Regions from separate parts of the Paenarthrobacter sp. R1 genome, predicted to be linked through region 3. Evidence: riboswitches for the same ligand, from Rfam matches in the RefSeq annotation. Region 3 holds a riboswitch; each other region holds the start of a gene.

Region 1 (4,193 bases), 1.4 Mb from region 3:
GTAGGGATTCGCGTCCACCAAGTGCGTCAAACGGAGCCTCTCCAGGAGTTCGTCCACCCGCTCCTCACCCCTGCCGAGGTGCCGGGGCCCAAACATCAACTCATCCATCACTTTGCCCGTGACGAACTGATGCTCAGGCTCCTGGAACACCGTCCCGATCCGGGAAATCAGTTGATCCGCCTTCCATTTGAAGGGATCGATTCCGGCGCCCTCGGAAAGCTCGACGGCGGCAGAGACCTTTCCTGCCACCGGCGCCAGAAGGCCGGCCATCGTGAGCGCAAAGGTGGACTTCCCTGCGCCGTTGGGGCCAGTGATGGTCAACGCCCGTCCTGCCCGAACCTGGGCAGACACACCGGCCTGGACCGGGATGGGCGGGATGCTCTTGAAACCCCTCCGCCGCGGCTTTTCGCGGGAAACGGCCACGTGTTCTGCTGCGAGGAGCAACTCCGCCGGCCCCTCAGCGGTGGTCCTGGTGCGGGTACGGGGCACATATCCCGGGACCCAGACTCCGGCTGTGATGAGCATGCTCCGGGCTTCGGCGAGCACCTGATCGGGAGGGCCGTCCAACAGCACTCCGCCACCGGCCGCGCCCGGTTGGAGGACCACTATGCGGTCAACCAGGTCCTTCCATACGGACACCCGGTGTTCCACCACAACCAGCGTGGCACCGGTCTTTTCAAGGCAGCGGCGAACTGCGTCCCGGACTTCCAGCACGCCTGCCGGGTCCAGGTTCGCCGTTGGTTCATCGAGCAGGACCAGCCCCGGCCGCATCGCCAGAATCCCGGCCAGCGCCAGGCGCTGCTTCTGTCCGCCGGAAAGAGCCGCCGTCGGATGGTCCATCGCGAGGCCGTCGCCGGCAGCGGTACGCAACCCGACGTCGTCGAGCGCTTCATGGACCCGGGCCCAAATGTCGTCCCGGGGCACGGCAAGGTTCTCAGCTCCAAAAGCGACGTCGTCGCCCACGCGCGACAGGACTACTTGCGTTTCCGGGTCCTGCTGCATGAGCCCGGCCCGGCCCCGCTGTTCGCGAGGTGCCGCACCGTCGATGAGGAGGGAACCGGTCTCGTCCGCGTCGTCTTCCTCATCACCCAACACCCCGGCCAGGGCGTGCAGGAACGTCGATTTTCCGCCGCCGGACGGCCCCAGCAGCAGAACCCGTTCCCCGGGTTCGATCTGCAGGTCCAGCCCCTGGATGGCTGGTACCGTCCGGCCGGAATGCCGCCAGCCCCAGCCGTTGGCGGAGATGGCGGCGGGCCGTACCTGTGCCGGTCCCATCAGTTGAAGACTGGCTCTGACGCGGCTTTCCGGGAAGCGAAGGAGCTCAAGACGCCCGTGGACGCGAGCCCGCGGGTGGCCACCCAGGACAGTGCCCCGGCGATGATTGCACCCGAAACGGTGGTGAAGGCGATGTAGGCCAGCTTGTCGACGGCTTCGTAGGCGATGTTCCAGCCCCACGGCATGAAGGAATCGTTAAGGCCGCAGAACAGTCCTGCCCCGGCACCCGCGAGGAGGGCCACCGGGAGGTTGAACTTCTTGTAGCGGAAAGCAGCGAAGATCAGTTCCGCTCCGAGGCCCTGCAGGATGCCGGAGATCAGGACCGTGGTGCCGTACTGGGACCCCATGATGAGCTCACCCGTTGCTGCGACCGCTTCGCAGAACAGCGCTGCTCCCGGTTTGCGGATGATGAGCATGCCCAGTACGGCCGGGATCATCCACCCACCGGCGATCAGGCCGGTGAGGGGCGGATAAGCAGCATTCATGGGAACGGATACGAGTGCGGCGCCCTGGGACCAGGCCCAGAAGATCACTCCGCCTGCGATGGCAATCAGCGCCGCCACCACAATGTCTACAACGCGCCAGCTGTTGCCGGCCTTCTTCACGCTTGACGTGGTCATTCTTAGCCTCCTGAGGTTACAGGAGGGGAAAGTGCTCCCCGGTATTCCCGGTGGCCTGCTGCCATCCGGTTCCGGACACTCTGAGAAGCTCGACTCCCTTGCGCCGGTACTAACCGGATCAGGTTCGAGGGTCTGCGGCTGTCCGCACTCTCAGCGCCCTCGCGTCTCCTGCATGCCTGCAGGTTCGACGGCGGCGCTCCCCTGTCGTTATCAATCTGCCCTTGTGGGCGTGCCCAGTTTACACCGGAAGGGGTGCGCCGGGTTATGGGCCCGGTCATAAACCTTTTTGCTGTTTCACGGGCGCACAGCCGCGACCGGCTGTGCCGCACACCTGAGAGAATGGGGCCAGCAGATTCAGCACACCGGATTCACAGCAGCAAGAGGGGCGCCCATCCCATGACAGAACAGCCAGCCAAGGACACCCCCGTGGCCGAACCCCGCCTTGCCGCCAGCGTGATCCTGCTTCGGGATGCGTCGGCGGGACTGGAAGCCTTTGTCCAGCACAGGGTCTCTTCCATGGACTTTGCCGCCGGCATGGTGGTGTTCCCCGGCGGTCGCGTCGATGCCTCGGACGCGGAGGGCTGGGACTACTCCTCCGAACTGCTGGAAAGGCATGCGGCCGACTGGGCGATGAGCTCGATCGCGGCCTCCGACCCGCATGCGCAAGCAGGCACGGTGCTGGCGGCTGCCATCCGTGAAGTGTTCGAGGAAGCAGGGCTGACCCTCGACGCCTCCCAGCTCCGCCCCTGGGCCAACTGGGTGACGCCCACGGACATGCCCAAGCGCTTCGACACCTACTTCTACGTGGCCAGGCCCGCCCCCGGAGCCGAGCCGCAGCACCAAACCACGGAGGCCTGGCAGTCACTCTGGATGCCGGTGGAAGGCATCCTGGCGGCCGAGGCAGAGGGCAAGCTTCAGCTCATGCCCCCAACGTACTTCCTGCTCAAGGAGATCTCGGAGTTCCACAGTGTGGAGGCCGTGTGGCAGGCCGAGCATCAGGTGCGGCCCGTCGTGTCACCTCCGGGCTCCATGGCTGCGTTCCTGAAGGAATGCGGGAACAAGCAGTAAAACGCGGCCCCCACCGCCGTGACGCTAGGCTGAGGTCATGAACTTCTTCTTCAAGCTTCTGGGTGCCGGTGTGAGCCTCGGCGCGGGTTTCCTTGGCACCAAATTGGTGAACAAGGGTTGGGAAAAGGCCACAGGCCACAAGCCGCCCACAGGCCACGACGACGTCGAGACGAGCCTCCGCTCAGCCCTGACCTTCGCGTTGGTATCGGCTTTCGTCAGCACGCTCATCCAGGTGCTCACCAGCCGCGGAACCCAGCGTGCCATTGCCCGGTTCGCGAAGTCCCAGGACATCATCTAGGAGCTTCCGGTTTCCTGGCACGCGTTCCTGAAACGCAGGAACGCGTGTCAGTTCTCCTTCTGGCTTTCGGCTGCCCGCTGGACCACTGCTTCCAGTTCATCCTTGGTCAGCAGTTCCCGGTGTCCGTGCTTGGTGCGGTACGCGGAGCGGCCCACCATGTGCGCGGAGACTGGAGCGGTGAGCAGTTGGAAGATCCAGGCCACCAGCAGGACCGGCCACACCCACCACGTCCTCATCTGCAGGCCTATGGCAGCCAGCATCAGGAACAAACCCAGGACCTGGGGCTTGGTGGCGGCGTGCATGCGGCTCATCAGGTCGGGAAAACGCAGCAAGCCAATAGCAGCACCCAGGGACATCAGCGCGCCCACCACCAGAAAGACGGCGGTCACGCCATCAATGACTGCGTCCATGCCCGTTGCATCAGGACTCATTGCTTTGACCCCTTCTGTCGGCCACGAAGCGGGCAACCGTTACGGATCCGATGAATCCAATAACGGCCAGGGCAACCAGCAGCATGAGGTTGTTCAAGTGGCGGTTCACGGCCATGTCGATAGCCAGCGCCGCGCCCAGGATGGCCAGCAGTACGTCCGATGCCAGCACGCGGTCCAGGAGCGACGGGCCGATGGCGATCCGGATGATGGCCCCGGCAGCAGCCAGGCTCAGGATTGCCGCCGTTAGCACCAGTACAAGTTCTTTCACAGCGCTGCCCCTTTCACACCTGGGTGCTGCTCGGCCTGCAGCGCGTCCAGTTCTTCACGTGTTCCCATGATCCGGATCAGCCCGGCTTCGATGTCCTGGACCTCCCGGCGGATCTTCTGGATGTCCTCTTCGGTTTTCATGTTCAGGGCGTGCAGGTACAGGGTGGACGTGGAGCGGTCCACTTCCACCACCAGCGAGCCCGGAATCAGCGAAATGACGTGGCCGGTGGCCGT
Region 2 (4,193 bases), 490 kb from region 3:
GGTCTCCAGCGCCTCGCGGGCCAGCTCCGCGGTGAGCACAGCGTCCTTGGCAGTGAAACAACCTGCCGTGTTGGGCAGCACCCGGATGTTGTTGTCCACCAGCAGTTGGAACAGCGAGCCCGTCTCGGCCGGCGAGTAGCGGCGCATGGCCACCGTGGTGAGCTCCGTGCCGGAAGCCACCAGGGCCGCCCCCAAACCGTCCAGGCTCGGCGCGCCACCGGTGCCCATGATGAGCCGCGAACTGAAGGCGACCCCGTCGATTTCCAGCGTGTCAGTAGTGGTTTCGGTGTTGAGGATGGTCATGGTCAGCCTCCCTGGACTGCGGTAACGAGTTCGAGTTCATCGCCGTCGGCGAGGTTCGTTGCTGCCCACTGGCTACGCGGGACCACCTCCGCATTGCGCGCGACGGCGACACCCAGCTTGCCGCCGTCGGCCGCCTGTCCGCTCGGGTCGAGGGCGCGGCCGGTAACGGACGTGACCAGGGTGCTGACGGATGCGCCATCGGCCACGGTGTGCCGGGCGCCATTGAGTGTGATGTTCATGCTGTTTCCTTGGTGGAAGCGATGGATGGTGTTGGAATGCGGGGACGGGCGAGGGCGCCTTGCGGAGAAAAACGATCCGGACGGAACCGGACCCACCGGTCATCCGCGGAACCGTCGAGCAAGCCGGCCACGATCTGTGCGGCCATGGGGGTCAGGAGTACGCCGTGGCGGAAGAAGCCCGTGGCTATGATCAGGCCCCGGACGGCGCCGTCCGCCGCGCCCACCCGCCCCAGGAGCGGAGCGTTGTCAGGGGTGCCCGGCCGTGCACGGGCTGTCACTTCGATGAGCTCCAGCTCACCGACTGCGGGGACCAGGACCTGGGCGTCCCGAAGCAGCTGGTACACGCCGCCGGCAGACACCGCATTCGATCCCGTCGAGAGCCCGTCCTCGCGTTGGGTTGCCCCGATCACCACGGTCCCGTCCTCGCGGGGCACGATGTACACCGGCACTCCCCGCACCATTCCGCGGACCGTGGAGGTCAGCAACGGGCGCAGGTCCTCCGGTACCCGGAGCCTGAGGATGTCTCCGTAAACCGGCCTGAGCGGCAGGTGCAGGTCCTCAGGAAGTCCGCCGGTCGCCGCAGCCGCCAAGCCATTGGCCAGCACCGTTTCCCTTGCCGCTACCACTTGGCCGGTGGAGAGTTCAGCGCCCACAACGCGGTTACCCTCCCACAGCAGCCGCCGGGCTTCCGCTGCCAGCTGGAACCCGCTGCTCGCGCCCGGGACCCATGTGGCATCCCACGGGGTGTGCGCGGCCAATCCGGCGAGTATGCACTCCGCCAGCCGGCGGGGGTCCACTTGGTGGTCGGCCGGGATATCGAAAGCGCATGAAATTCCGGGGCTGAGCAGCGGCTCGCGCTGCCGCGCGTCCCGCAGCATCAACGGCTCCACTGTGAGCCCCGCCGCCTGTTGCACGGAGCGCAGATCGGCGAGCGCCCGTCGATCGGCGGCATCGGCACCCACCGCGAGCGTCGACGTCGTGCTGTAGCCGGTGGTGACGCCGGTACCGGACAATCCGGACACGAACGTTGGCCACAACCTGGACGATTCGAGCATCAGTTCCAGGAGATCTTCTTCCTGGTAGTGGAGTTCGCTCACGGGGGCCAGCATCCCGGCCGCTGCAAAGGTTGCTCCACTGACGGGGTTCGGATCGATGAGGGCCACGGAACGGCCTGTGGCCCGGATCCGGTGGGCTATGCCCAGGCCGACTACGCCTGCGCCGATGACGGCAACGTCTGCTTGGATGGCTTCTGCCATTGGTTTCCTTCCCTACGCCGGTATTAGCCGGATCAGGTCAAGCGGTCGGCTCTGAAGCCCTCTCAGCCGGACGGTCATATGACGCTGTCACGGCTCCCGCAGTACGTGCCCAGTTTAGAGGAACTACTCTGGTTTCCATGACCCAGCCTGATCTCCTCACCGACGCCCGCCTCTACCTGTGCACCGATGCCCGCCGGCGGCAAGGCGATTTCGAAGACTTTGTGGACGCCGCGTTCGAAGGCGGCGTGGACATCATCCAGCTCCGAGACAAGACCCTTGAGGCCGCCGAGGAACTGGAGTTGCTCGAGGTCCTGAACAAAGCTGCCGCCCGGCATTCCAAGCTGTGGGCGGTCAACGACCGGGCTGATATCGCCCGTGTTTCCGGGACTCCCGTGTTCCACGTGGGCCAAAAGGACCTCCCGCTGCCCGTGGCCCGGCAGCTGCTCGGGGACACCGCTGCCATAGGTCTTTCCACGCATGGGCCTGATCAGGTGAACGCGGCCATTGCGGCTTCGTCGGGCAGCGAAGGACTGGACTACTTCTGCGTCGGTCCCCTCTGGCCCACACCCACCAAACCGGGCCGGACGCCAGTGGGCCTGGGCTTGGTCACATATGCCACCGAAGCTGTGGAACGCGCAGGATCCGCCCTTCCCTGGTTTGCCATTGGCGGGATCGATCTTTCGAATGTGGAGCAGGTGGTTGCGGCAGGAGCCAGCCGCATCGTCGTAGTCCGCGCCATCACCGAAGCAGAAGACCCTACGGCGGCGGCCAAGGCGCTGCTCGAAGCCCTGGACGCCTAGGCAGCCAGTCCGAGGCCCGTCATCCGGCGGCCGTGGTGATCGGCGAGTTCCGCCGTCAACCGGCGTACCTCCGCCTTGGCCTGTCCGTCATGAAGTACGGCACGCAGGTCCGGGTGCTCCAACGCCACCCGTTGCACCTGGGTGAGGGCCTCACCCACCAGCCTTCGGCCCCATAGGGCAAGGCGCGAAGCCAACCTGGGATCGTCCCTCAGGGCCCGCATGAGGAGGATGCGCAACGCCTCGGTGGCTTGGTCCGCAGAAGCGACTTTCCGGACGAATTGCTGTGTCCCGGCATCCAGGAAGGCGGACACCGTCCTGTAGAAGTCCGAGGACACCGTGTCGATGATGTACGCCTTCAGAACAGACTCGTACCAGTCCCCTGGCGGGGTGCGTTCGTGGAAGTGATCGAACGACGGCTGGAAGCGAAGCATGGCGTCTTCGGGGTCCCGCCCCATCTCGGTAAGCCGGCCGCTGATCAACGCATAGTTGCCGAATGCACCGACCGCGATCTTGGCAAAGGTAGCCCGGTCCCGGAGGGTAGGGGCGAAGCGGGAGTCCGCGGACAACCGCCCGAACGCTGACAATTCGCCATAGGCCATGGCTCCCAGCAGCTCTGCCGGGAGAACGTCCGCGGGAATTCCGCCAGGAGTGGACGTGCCCATGGTCCAAGACTATCCGCCGTTTTCGGGCTAGTCTGACTTTCGTGTCACATCATCGGATAGCGCCCAACGTCGACGATTCTTCCGACCGGCTCGCTGCCTCCCTGGCTGCCTTGAGGAGCGAGCTGGAACTACCCGGCGACTACCCTGCCGACGCCGAGCATGAAGCGCGCCAGGCGGTTCAAAACCTGCAATTGCCGCCCCGCAGCCTGCTGGACGTGCCGTTCGTGACCATAGACCCCGCGACTTCCACCGACCTGGACCAAGCGCTGTTCATTCAGCGGAACGATGCCGGTTACAAGGTCCTGTACGCAATTGCCGACGTGCCGTCCTTCGTGGCCCCCGGCGGAGCCTTGGACGCCGAAACGCGGCGGCGCGGGCAAACGTTCTACGCACCGGACGGAAGGGTCCCGCTGCATCCGGAGGTCATCAGCGAGCAAGCCGGGAGCCTCCTGGCAGAGCAGGAATGCAGCGCCTTCGTGTGGGACTTCGACCTCGACCACAACGCGGAAGTGGTCTCCATGTCCGTGGAGCGGGCCACCGTTCGCAGCCGTGCAAAGCTCAGCTACAAGGGTGCACAGAAGCAGATCGATGCGGGAACCGCCCCCGAGGCCCTCATGCTCCTGAAGGAAGTGGGCCTGAAGCGGGTCGAACTCGAGCGCAAACGCGGCGGGGCGAGCCTGAACATGCCCGAACAGGAGATCGTCCAGGTCACCGACGGCGACTACCGGATCGTGGCTGCTCCCTCGCTGCCGATCGAGGACTGGAACGCCCAGATGTCCCTGATGACCGGAATGGCTGCGGCCCAATTGATGCTCGACGGCAAGGTGGGCATCCTGCGGACCATGCCGGCCCCTGATGAGCGCTCCTTACTGCACTTCAAGCGCCAAACCCAGGCCCTCGGAAAACCGTGGGACGGCGACATCAGCTACGGCG
Region 3 (4,193 bases):
GAGGCTGCGCAGGACATGGAACCGGCACCGCCATCGCCTAGCCTAATGCAGCCACGCGCCGGCGGATGCCGCCTCAGCGGACGGCAACCCGCAGCTGGTTGCGCCACGGATCCTCGAAGCGGAGCTCAAGGCCGGTGTGGTGGCTTTGCAGGCCGGCCACGCGGAGACGGTCGGCGAGCGCTGCGACGTCATCATTCGACGGGACTTCGATGAGCACTTCACCCAGGCCCAGAGTGTCCTTGCGCGGGCCCGCTCCCCTGCTGTTCCAGACGTTCATGGCCATGTGATGGTGGTAGCCGCCCGCCGAGACGAACAGCGCCTGGCCATGCCACCCCGCGGTCTTTTCAAAGCCAAGGGTGTCAACGTAGAACTTCTGCGCTGTGGAAACATCGCCCACCTGGAGGTGGACGTGCCCGATCCCGGCCGCGGCCCCCTGCTGCCCCACGATGGCGGCCTCGCTCAGGTGTTGCTGGAGGTACGCCTGCGGAGGCAGCGCCACGTTGTCCATGACCACGTTCTTGCCGTCCCATTGCCAGACGTTCCTCGGCTTGTCGTAGTACAACTCGATGCCGTTGCCTTCGGGGTCGGTGAAGTAGAAGGCTTCGCTCACCAAGTGGTCAGCGCTGCCAACGAACGCGCGGGGTTCGTACTGCGCGGCCGTGGCAATGGTGGCGGCGAGGGACGCTTGGTCCTCGAACAGGACTGCGGTGTGGAACAGCCCCGCTTCCCCGCGCCCGGGCAGCTGCAAGCCCGCTGCGGGAGCCAGATGGACCACCGGCTTCCCCAGGCGGCCCAGGTACAGGCCGCCGTCCTGCTCCGCTATGACCTGCAGGCCGAGGGCGCGCTGGTAATAGTCGCTCATCACCTTCATGTCGCCGACCCTGAGCATGACAGTGCCCATGGTGAGTTCGGCTGGCAGGAGGTCCTGGCTGGATGGCGTGGTCATGTGATGCTCCCGGTAGTTCGGCGGCCGCCTTTCGGCACGTTCTACCTTACTAAATTACTTGAAGCTTCAATTTATTCCTAACGAACGATGGTGCCCCGCAGAACCACGTGGCTAAGTTCACGCACGGTAGCCAGGGCGCGGCGGGGATCCTCCCTGCAAATCACGACGTCGGCACTCGCCCCTTCGCTGACGCCCTCGGCTCCCAGCCACCTCCGGGCGCCCCACGCAGCAGCCTCGAGGACCGCTGAAGGCGGCAGGCCGGCGTCGTGCAGTTCCTGCATCTCGTCGGCTATGCGGCCATGCTTGATAACGCTCCCGGCATCAGTGCCGGCATAGATGGAAACACCGGCTTCATAGGCCTCGAGGACCCGTTCGCGCCGGCGCTCCCACAATGCGGTCATGTGCTGCGCGTAGTCGGGGAACTTGGGCCCGGCCTGGGCCGCGATATCGGGGAACGTGGCAATGTTGACCAGGGTGGGAACGATCGGGACACCCTGTTCCACAAGCCGCGGGATGTGCCGCGGCAGGAGCCCGGTGGCATGTTCGATGCAGTCGATGCCGGCATCGAGCATGTCATCCAAGGTTTCTTCCGCGAAGCAATGCGCGGTTACCCGTGCGCCCTCGTCGTGGGCTGCAGCGATGGCGTCCTTGACCACCGCCGCCGGAAAAGAAGGCGCCAGGTCTCCCACGCCGCGGTCGATCCAGTCGCCAACCAGCTTGACCCAACCGTCGCCGTCGCGCGCTTCCTTTCGAACGGTCTCCACCAGCTGCTCCGGCTCCACCTCGTGTCCGAGGCCGCGCAGGTAGCGCCGGCTCCTCGCAATGTGCCGTCCCGCCCGGATCAGCCTTGGCAGGTCCGTACGCTGCTGGACCCACCTCGTATTGGCCGGGGAGCCGGCATCACGGACCAGCAGCGTCCCGGCGGACAAATCGGTACGGGCCTGCTCCAGGGTGGTGGCCTCATCCACTGCCCCGCCGGCTCCCAGGCCAATGTGGCAGTGGGCATCAACGAATCCGGGCAGGACCCAGCCCTCCAGCACGGTATCCGGGGCAGCTTCCGGACGGCTGAAGGTCAGGCGGCCGTCCACGGACCACAGGCCCCGGCGTTCCTCATGCGCGGAAACCAGCACCGGACCGCTGAATTCAATGATGTTCGGCATGGCAGAAGCTTAGTGCCGGCGGCCACAGTCCGGATCCGGACCGCATATGACTGGGAGCACCCGCCGCAGCTGTGGTAGCTTCGTCCCTGACCACACGGGAGCCCCTGCAGGGGCTGAGAAAAGGACTGAAGCAGTCTGCGACCGTTGAACCTGTCCGGGTAATGCCGGCGAAGGAAGTGAGTAATCCTTGAGCACCACAGAAACACAGCACAGCCCTACCCAAAACCTGACAGCTCCCGGCGGGGACGCCGTCACGCAGTCGCTGAAATCCCACTCGCTTGCCTGGGTGGAGGACCCTGGCCACGGCATCCGCGTCCCGGTGACCGAGATTGCCTTGGAGCCCTCCCCCAACGGGAAGGCCAACGATCCGCTGAGGGTGTACCGCACGGCAGGGCCGGGCAGCGATCCCGTCGTCGGGCTTGAACCCTTCAGGGCGGCATGGATCCAGGCGCGCGGCGATACGGAAAGCTACACGGGACGGGAACGCAACCTGCTCGACGACGGCAAGTCAGCCGTGCGCCGCGGTGCGGCTTCAGCGGAATGGAAGGGCGCACAACCCGTGCCTCGCCGCGCCGTCGATGGCAAAAGGGTCACCCAGATGCACTACGCCCGGCAGGGCATAGTGACCCCGGAGATGCGCTTCGTGGCCTTGCGGGAGAACTGCGACGTTGAACTGGTCCGCAGCGAGGTGGCCGCCGGCCGCGCCATCATCCCCAGCAACATCAACCACCCCGAGTCCGAGCCCATGATCATCGGCAAGGCATTCCTGGTGAAGATCAACGCCAACATCGGCAACTCAGCCGTGACGAGCTCAATCGCCGAAGAAGTGGACAAGCTGCAGTGGGCCACCCAGTGGGGAGCGGACACTGTCATGGACCTCTCCACAGGCGATGACATCCACACCACCCGTGAATGGATCATCCGGAACTCCCCCGTTCCCATTGGCACCGTCCCCATCTACCAGGCCCTGGAGAAGGTCAACGGCGAGGCGAACAAGCTCACGTGGGTAATATTCCGGGACACCGTGATCGAACAATGCGAACAGGGTGTGGACTATATGACCATCCACGCCGGCGTCCTGCTCCGGTACGTGCCGCTGACGGCCAACCGGGTGACCGGAATTGTTTCCCGAGGCGGCTCCATCATGGCCGGCTGGTGCCTTGCCCACCACCAGGAAAACTTCCTCTACACGCATTTCGACGAACTGTGCGAAATCTTCGCCAAGTACGACGTTGCCTTCTCGCTCGGCGATGGACTGCGGCCCGGCGCCACCGCAGACGCCAATGATGCCGCACAGTTCGCGGAACTGGATACCTTGGCGGAGCTGACGGAGCGGGCCTGGAAGTACGACGTCCAGGTCATGGTCGAAGGCCCGGGCCACATTCCGTTCCACTTGGTGCGTGAAAACGTGGAACGGCAACAGCGGTTGTGCAAGGGCGCCCCGTTCTACACCCTGGGCCCGTTGGTCACTGACGTCGCGCCGGGCTACGACCACATCACCTCGGCCATCGGTGCCACGGAAATCGCCCGGTACGGCACGGCGATGCTTTGCTACGTGACCCCCAAGGAGCATCTGGGGCTGCCTAACAAGGACGACGTCAAAACCGGAGTCATCACCTACAAGATTGCAGCCCACGCCGCAGACCTGGCCAAGGGCCACCCCGGCGCGCACGAACGCGACGACGCGCTGTCCAAGGCGCGGTTCGAGTTCAGGTGGAGGGACCAGTTCGCACTCTCACTGGACCCGGTGACCGCGGAGTCCTTCCACGATGAGACGCTTCCCGCTGAACCCGCCAAGACCGCGCACTTCTGTTCCATGTGCGGGCCGAAATTCTGCTCCATGCGCATCAGCCAGGACATCCGGGATGAATACGGTTCCGCCGAGGCCCAGGCGGCCATAGCGGAGATGTACAGCGGCATGCGCGAAAAGAGCGAGGAGTTCCTGGCGACCGGAGGCAAGGTCTACCTGCCCGAACTCCAGCTGCCGGCCCGCGGTGACCAGCGGCTCACGACGCCCTGACCGACAAACCCCGTCCGACGTCGGCAATGAAGGACCGGATGAACCGGTCGCCGTCGGCGGAGTCCTG
Region 4 (4,193 bases), 170 kb from region 3:
TACAAAGCTCGCCACGTGAATCTCCTCTATTGCTGTCAACAGCGCGAACGCCTTGCCCAGTGCGCCTGGCGCCCTGAACGATTGTAATGCGGTTAAAAGAACAGTGGAGCGGACCTGTTGGCCCGCTCCACCGGTTCAGAAAGTGTTGTTACTCTGCGGCAGCAGCAGCAACGATGTTCACCACGCGACGGCCACGGCGAGTACCGAACTCAACCGCACCGGCTTCGAGGGCGAACAGGGTGTCGTCGCCACCGCGACCGACGCCTGCACCGGGGTGGAAGTGGGTGCCACGCTGGCGAACGATGATTTCGCCTGCGGAAACTACCTGGCCACCGAAACGCTTGACGCCGAGGCGCTGTGCGTTGGAGTCACGACCGTTGCGAGTGGAGCTCGCGCCTTTTTTGTGTGCCATGTGAAATGCCTGCCTCTAAATTTCTGGGGAAACTGAAATCTGAACTACGTAACGGACGTTACGCGATGCTCGTGATCTTGATCTTGGTCAGTTCCTGACGGTGACCCTGGCGCTTCTTGTAGCCGGTCTTGTTCTTGAACTTCTGGATGACAATCTTGGGACCGCGGAGGTCTTCCAGGATCTCAGCCGTGACCTTCACCTTGGCCAGGTCCGCAGCAGCGGAGGTGACCTTGTCGCCGTCAACCAGGAGCAAGGCGGGCAGCTCAAGCGTGCTGCCGGCTCCACCGGGGACGCGGTTCAGAGTTACGTAGTCTCCAACGGAAACCTTTTCTTGGCGGCCGCCTGCGCGGACAATCGCGTACACCACTTGGGTACTCACTTCTCTCGACGTTTCTTACTAAATTTGCGTGCGGAACCCCGAACCGGAATCAGGCCTGGTTCACGCTGTGCCTCAACGCCGTGGACTTCAGATCGAAGCCCGCGAGTCATCCCATGAACAATTCCAAGGGGCATAACCCAAGTGTTGGCGTAAGCACCGAAGATCAAGATTACGCTAGTTTGACCTTCAGCTGCAAATGAGGCCGGGTCCGGAAGCCACCACGTGACGCTTGTCACCAGTAGGAACGGACGTTCCCGGCACCGTGCCCATACAGCTTACAGCCTCTACGTGGCCTTGCCGTTGATTTCCCGTCCGACGCGCGGCGTCCGTGTTACGAATGCAGTCTTGGGGCATCAAAGAACGCGGTCTCGTAGCGGCAGGACTGGACGAAGGCTTCCTTCATGGCAGCCCGCTCACGGCCGGATGCCGCAGCTGCTGCGGCATCCGTGAGAGCAATCGCCTTCCGCGTCGCCTCCGCAAAATCCTCGTCCGCATAGGTCCTCAGCCAATCCGCGTAGGGATGGTTCTCCGGGGAACCGGCCTGGACGAAGTCGGCGTGCAGTTGCTGCCCCACTTCCGCATACAGCCAGTAGCAGGGCAGGACCGCAGCAAGCAGGACGCCGTAGCTTCCCGAAGCAGATGACGCCATCAGATGGTCCACGTAGGCCTTGGTGACCGGGCCGCTCTGCGTCGTCGCTTCACGGCCGCTCAGCCAGTTCCGGTGCAATACGGATTCCACGTCAAGGCACTGTTGGGAACCCCGGGCCCAGAACAGCTGCTCTTCTTCGGTCGGGGCGAGGGCACCTGCCCGGGCAAGCACCCTGGAATACCCGTTGAGGTAAAGGGCGTCCTGGGCCAGGTAGTAGCTGAACTCGGACTCCGGCAACTCCCCGGACCCCAAGTCCCGTATGAAGGCAAGCCCGTGGATGGCTTCCAGCTCCACGGCGGCTTCCTTCCACAGGAGGGCAGCGAAGGCCCCGGGCCGGGATGATTCCCGGAGATGGTGGAAATGGTGGATCGGACCGCTCCCCTGGCCCACTTCAAGATCGTCAGCCCTCATCAGAGCCTCGCGCAACCAGGGCTTGACTTCCCGCAGGGACGCCTCCCAATCTCCTGTTCTTGCCTGGACAGCGGCCAGGGCCGAGGACAACGAGCAGCCAGTGCCGTGGCTGTTCCGTGTCTGAACACGCGGTCCCCCGACTTCGATCACGTCCTGACGCAGCAAACCGCTGGTATTGATAAGCGCATCCGGACACTGCGCCCCCGGCAAGTGGCCTCCCTTGACCAGCACCGTATTGCCGCACTCCCCGGCCAACCGTTTGCCCTGGTCCAGCGCCGCAGGCCAGTCCTCCGCTTCGGGTTCCCCCAGCAGCATGGCCAGTTCCGGAAGGTTGGGTGTAATGAGGTCCGCCATCGGCAGAAGGTCACGCAACGCTGCCTCGGCTGATTCCCGCAGCAGCCGGTCACCGCTGGTGGCCACCATCACCGGGTCCAGGACCACGACGGCGGGACGTACCTTGACAAGCCAGGTCCGGACCTCGTTGATGACGGCGGCATCACCGAGCATCCCGATCTTCACGGCGTCGATAGCGACGTCGCTGCTGACGGTTTCCAACTGCTGGCGGAGGAATTCCACCGGCGGCACATGCACACCGCTGACGCCCCGCGTGTTCTGGGCCGTCAGCGCGGTGATGGCGGCCATACCGTAGCCGCCGTGCGCAGCAATGCTTTTAAGGTCCGCTTGGATCCCCGCCCCGCCGGAGGGGTCCGAACCAGCAATGCTCAACACCCTCGGATGTGTACGGATGACCGCTGGCAACGGATAAACAGCAGAAGACGACATTGAAGTCATGGAGACATCCCTTCGCCGGTGCTAACCGGACAGGTTCAACGGGTCTGGATCTCAGCCCGGCCCTATGCCCGGCACCCCGTGTCAGTGTCCTAGCCTAGCCCGGAAGCCCCTCACGCCGGGAACCCCGGCGGCTAACGGCCTGGATATGACCCGGGCGATGATGACCCGTTGCACGACGAAGGCCGCACAGCATGCGCTGCGCGGCCTTCGTTCCAACTGTGTCTTCAGTACCTGTTTACAGCTCCGACGCCGGAACACCCACCCCAAGGATGATCGGCTCCGAGGCTGGAGTTGGCTTCTTTGCCGGCTCAGCCGGCGCCTTCGCTTCGTGCGAGGTCCCGCCACCTGTGGCGGCCCGAACGTCGTGGTGCTCAACGTTGGTCTCGTTGGCAGCACCCTGGGCCCTGCTGGCACTGCGGTTCCGCCTGCCGCGCCGGCCCCGGGCGCCGGACCGGGACTCCACGGGTTCAGTACCAGCGGACGTGGCTGGCAAGGCGTCGGCGCTCACGGGTGCGTCAGCAGATTCAACGTTCCCGGGCGCGTCCTTCTCAGACCCGGCAACCTCAGACCCGGGGACAACCTCAGGTGTGCCGCCCAAGTGCGAGAAGGCCTCAGCCAGCAGATCCAGGCTCATGGCAGGCTTCTTGGCAGGTTCGTCGTGATGCTCCACGAAAGGCAGAGCCACTTCCTCTCCGCCGAAGCGCAGTACCGGAGCCGGACGGCCCTCCCTGGCCGCAGTTTCTGCCGGGGTGGAGCCCTGCGTCTGCCCGCCCTGCGCAGGGGCCTGGGCGGCATCCCCTTGGGCAGGAGCCGACTGCGCAGGAGCCTTCCGGGCAGGATCCGCCTGGGCGGGACCCGACTGGCCTGCTTCCGCCTTACCGGCGGCGCGGGCTGCTTCCTCGGCGCGGTGCACCTCGTCATCGTGCAGGTGTGCAGCGTGCGCAGCAGCGGCGATCGTCGCCAATGCGGCCCGGGTAGCCTCTGCCTTGGCTTTCTGGGCGGGATCCACGGACTCAGCCGGAGCGGGTGCCGTCGGGGCAGCGGCCGGCTGGACCGGCGTCGTAGCTTCCGGTGCCTGGTTGCCCCCCTTGCCGCGGCGACGCTTACGCTCACTGCGCTGGGACGGCTGCTGTGCTTCGGTGTGGGACCGGTGCTGCTCGGCAGCCACCACATTCGCGCGGCGGTGCTCCACGGGCTCGTCGTGCGTCACCACGCCGCGGCCGGCACAGTGCTCGCATTGCTCACCGAAGACCTCCAGCAAGCCTGTGCCCATGCGCTTGCGCGTCATCTGGACGAGGCCCAGGGACGTCACCTCCGCCACCTGGTGCTTGGTGCGGTCGCGGCCAAGGCACTCCACCAGCCGGCGCAGCACCAAGTCCCTGTTGGACTCCAGGACCATATCGATGAAGTCGATGACGATGATGCCGCCGATGTCACGGAGGCGGAGCTGGCGAACTACCTCTTCGGCCGCTTCCAGATTGTTCTTGGTGACGGTCTCTTCCAAGTTGCCGCCGCTGCCGGTGAACTTGCCGGTGTTGACGTCCACGACA

Evidence for each region. Region 3 has a riboswitch for thiamine pyrophosphate ahead of thiC (phosphomethylpyrimidine synthase ThiC). Riboswitches for the same ligand answer to the same signal wherever they lie in the genome.
Region 1: another riboswitch for thiamine pyrophosphate. It lies ahead of QN084_RS08100 (ECF transporter S component); the one in region 3 lies ahead of thiC (phosphomethylpyrimidine synthase ThiC).
Region 2: another riboswitch for thiamine pyrophosphate. It lies ahead of thiO (glycine oxidase ThiO); the one in region 3 lies ahead of thiC (phosphomethylpyrimidine synthase ThiC).
Region 4: another riboswitch for thiamine pyrophosphate. It lies ahead of thiD (bifunctional hydroxymethylpyrimidine kinase/phosphomethylpyrimidine kinase); the one in region 3 lies ahead of thiC (phosphomethylpyrimidine synthase ThiC).

The regions. Positions count from the first base shown of each region.
Region 1 is NZ_CP127115.1:1,665,491-1,669,683, forward strand. It holds gene QN084_RS08095 (ABC transporter ATP-binding protein) at 1-1,275, opposite strand, end outside; gene QN084_RS08100 (ECF transporter S component) at 1,275-1,895, opposite strand; TPP riboswitch at 1,973-2,108, opposite strand; gene QN084_RS08105 (NUDIX hydrolase) at 2,292-2,963, shown strand; gene QN084_RS08110 (DUF4235 domain-containing protein) at 3,001-3,261, shown strand; gene mnhG (monovalent cation/H(+) antiporter subunit G) at 3,309-3,692, opposite strand; gene QN084_RS08120 (MrpF/PhaF family protein) at 3,682-3,960, opposite strand; gene QN084_RS08125 (Na+/H+ antiporter subunit E) at 3,957-4,193, opposite strand, start outside.
Region 2 is NZ_CP127115.1:771,425-775,617, forward strand. It holds gene QN084_RS03690 (thiazole synthase) at 1-303, opposite strand, end outside; gene thiS (sulfur carrier protein ThiS) at 306-542, opposite strand; gene thiO (glycine oxidase ThiO) at 539-1,798, opposite strand; TPP riboswitch at 1,791-1,908, opposite strand; gene thiE (thiamine phosphate synthase) at 1,936-2,598, shown strand; gene QN084_RS03710 (ferritin-like fold-containing protein) at 2,595-3,260, opposite strand; gene QN084_RS03715 (RNB domain-containing ribonuclease) at 3,302-4,193, shown strand, end outside.
Region 3 is NZ_CP127115.1:285,498-289,690, forward strand. It holds gene QN084_RS01435 (VOC family protein) at 74-946, opposite strand; gene QN084_RS01440 (amidohydrolase family protein) at 1,024-2,106, opposite strand; TPP riboswitch at 2,191-2,299, shown strand; gene thiC (phosphomethylpyrimidine synthase ThiC) at 2,294-4,126, shown strand; gene QN084_RS01450 (alpha/beta fold hydrolase) at 4,113-4,193, opposite strand, start outside.
Region 4 is NZ_CP127115.1:116,083-120,275, forward strand. It holds gene obgE (GTPase ObgE) at 1-15, opposite strand, end outside; gene rpmA (50S ribosomal protein L27) at 149-412, opposite strand; gene rplU (50S ribosomal protein L21) at 471-779, opposite strand; gene thiD (bifunctional hydroxymethylpyrimidine kinase/phosphomethylpyrimidine kinase) at 1,123-2,643, opposite strand; TPP riboswitch at 2,634-2,732, opposite strand; gene QN084_RS00570 (Rne/Rng family ribonuclease) at 2,879-4,193, opposite strand, start outside.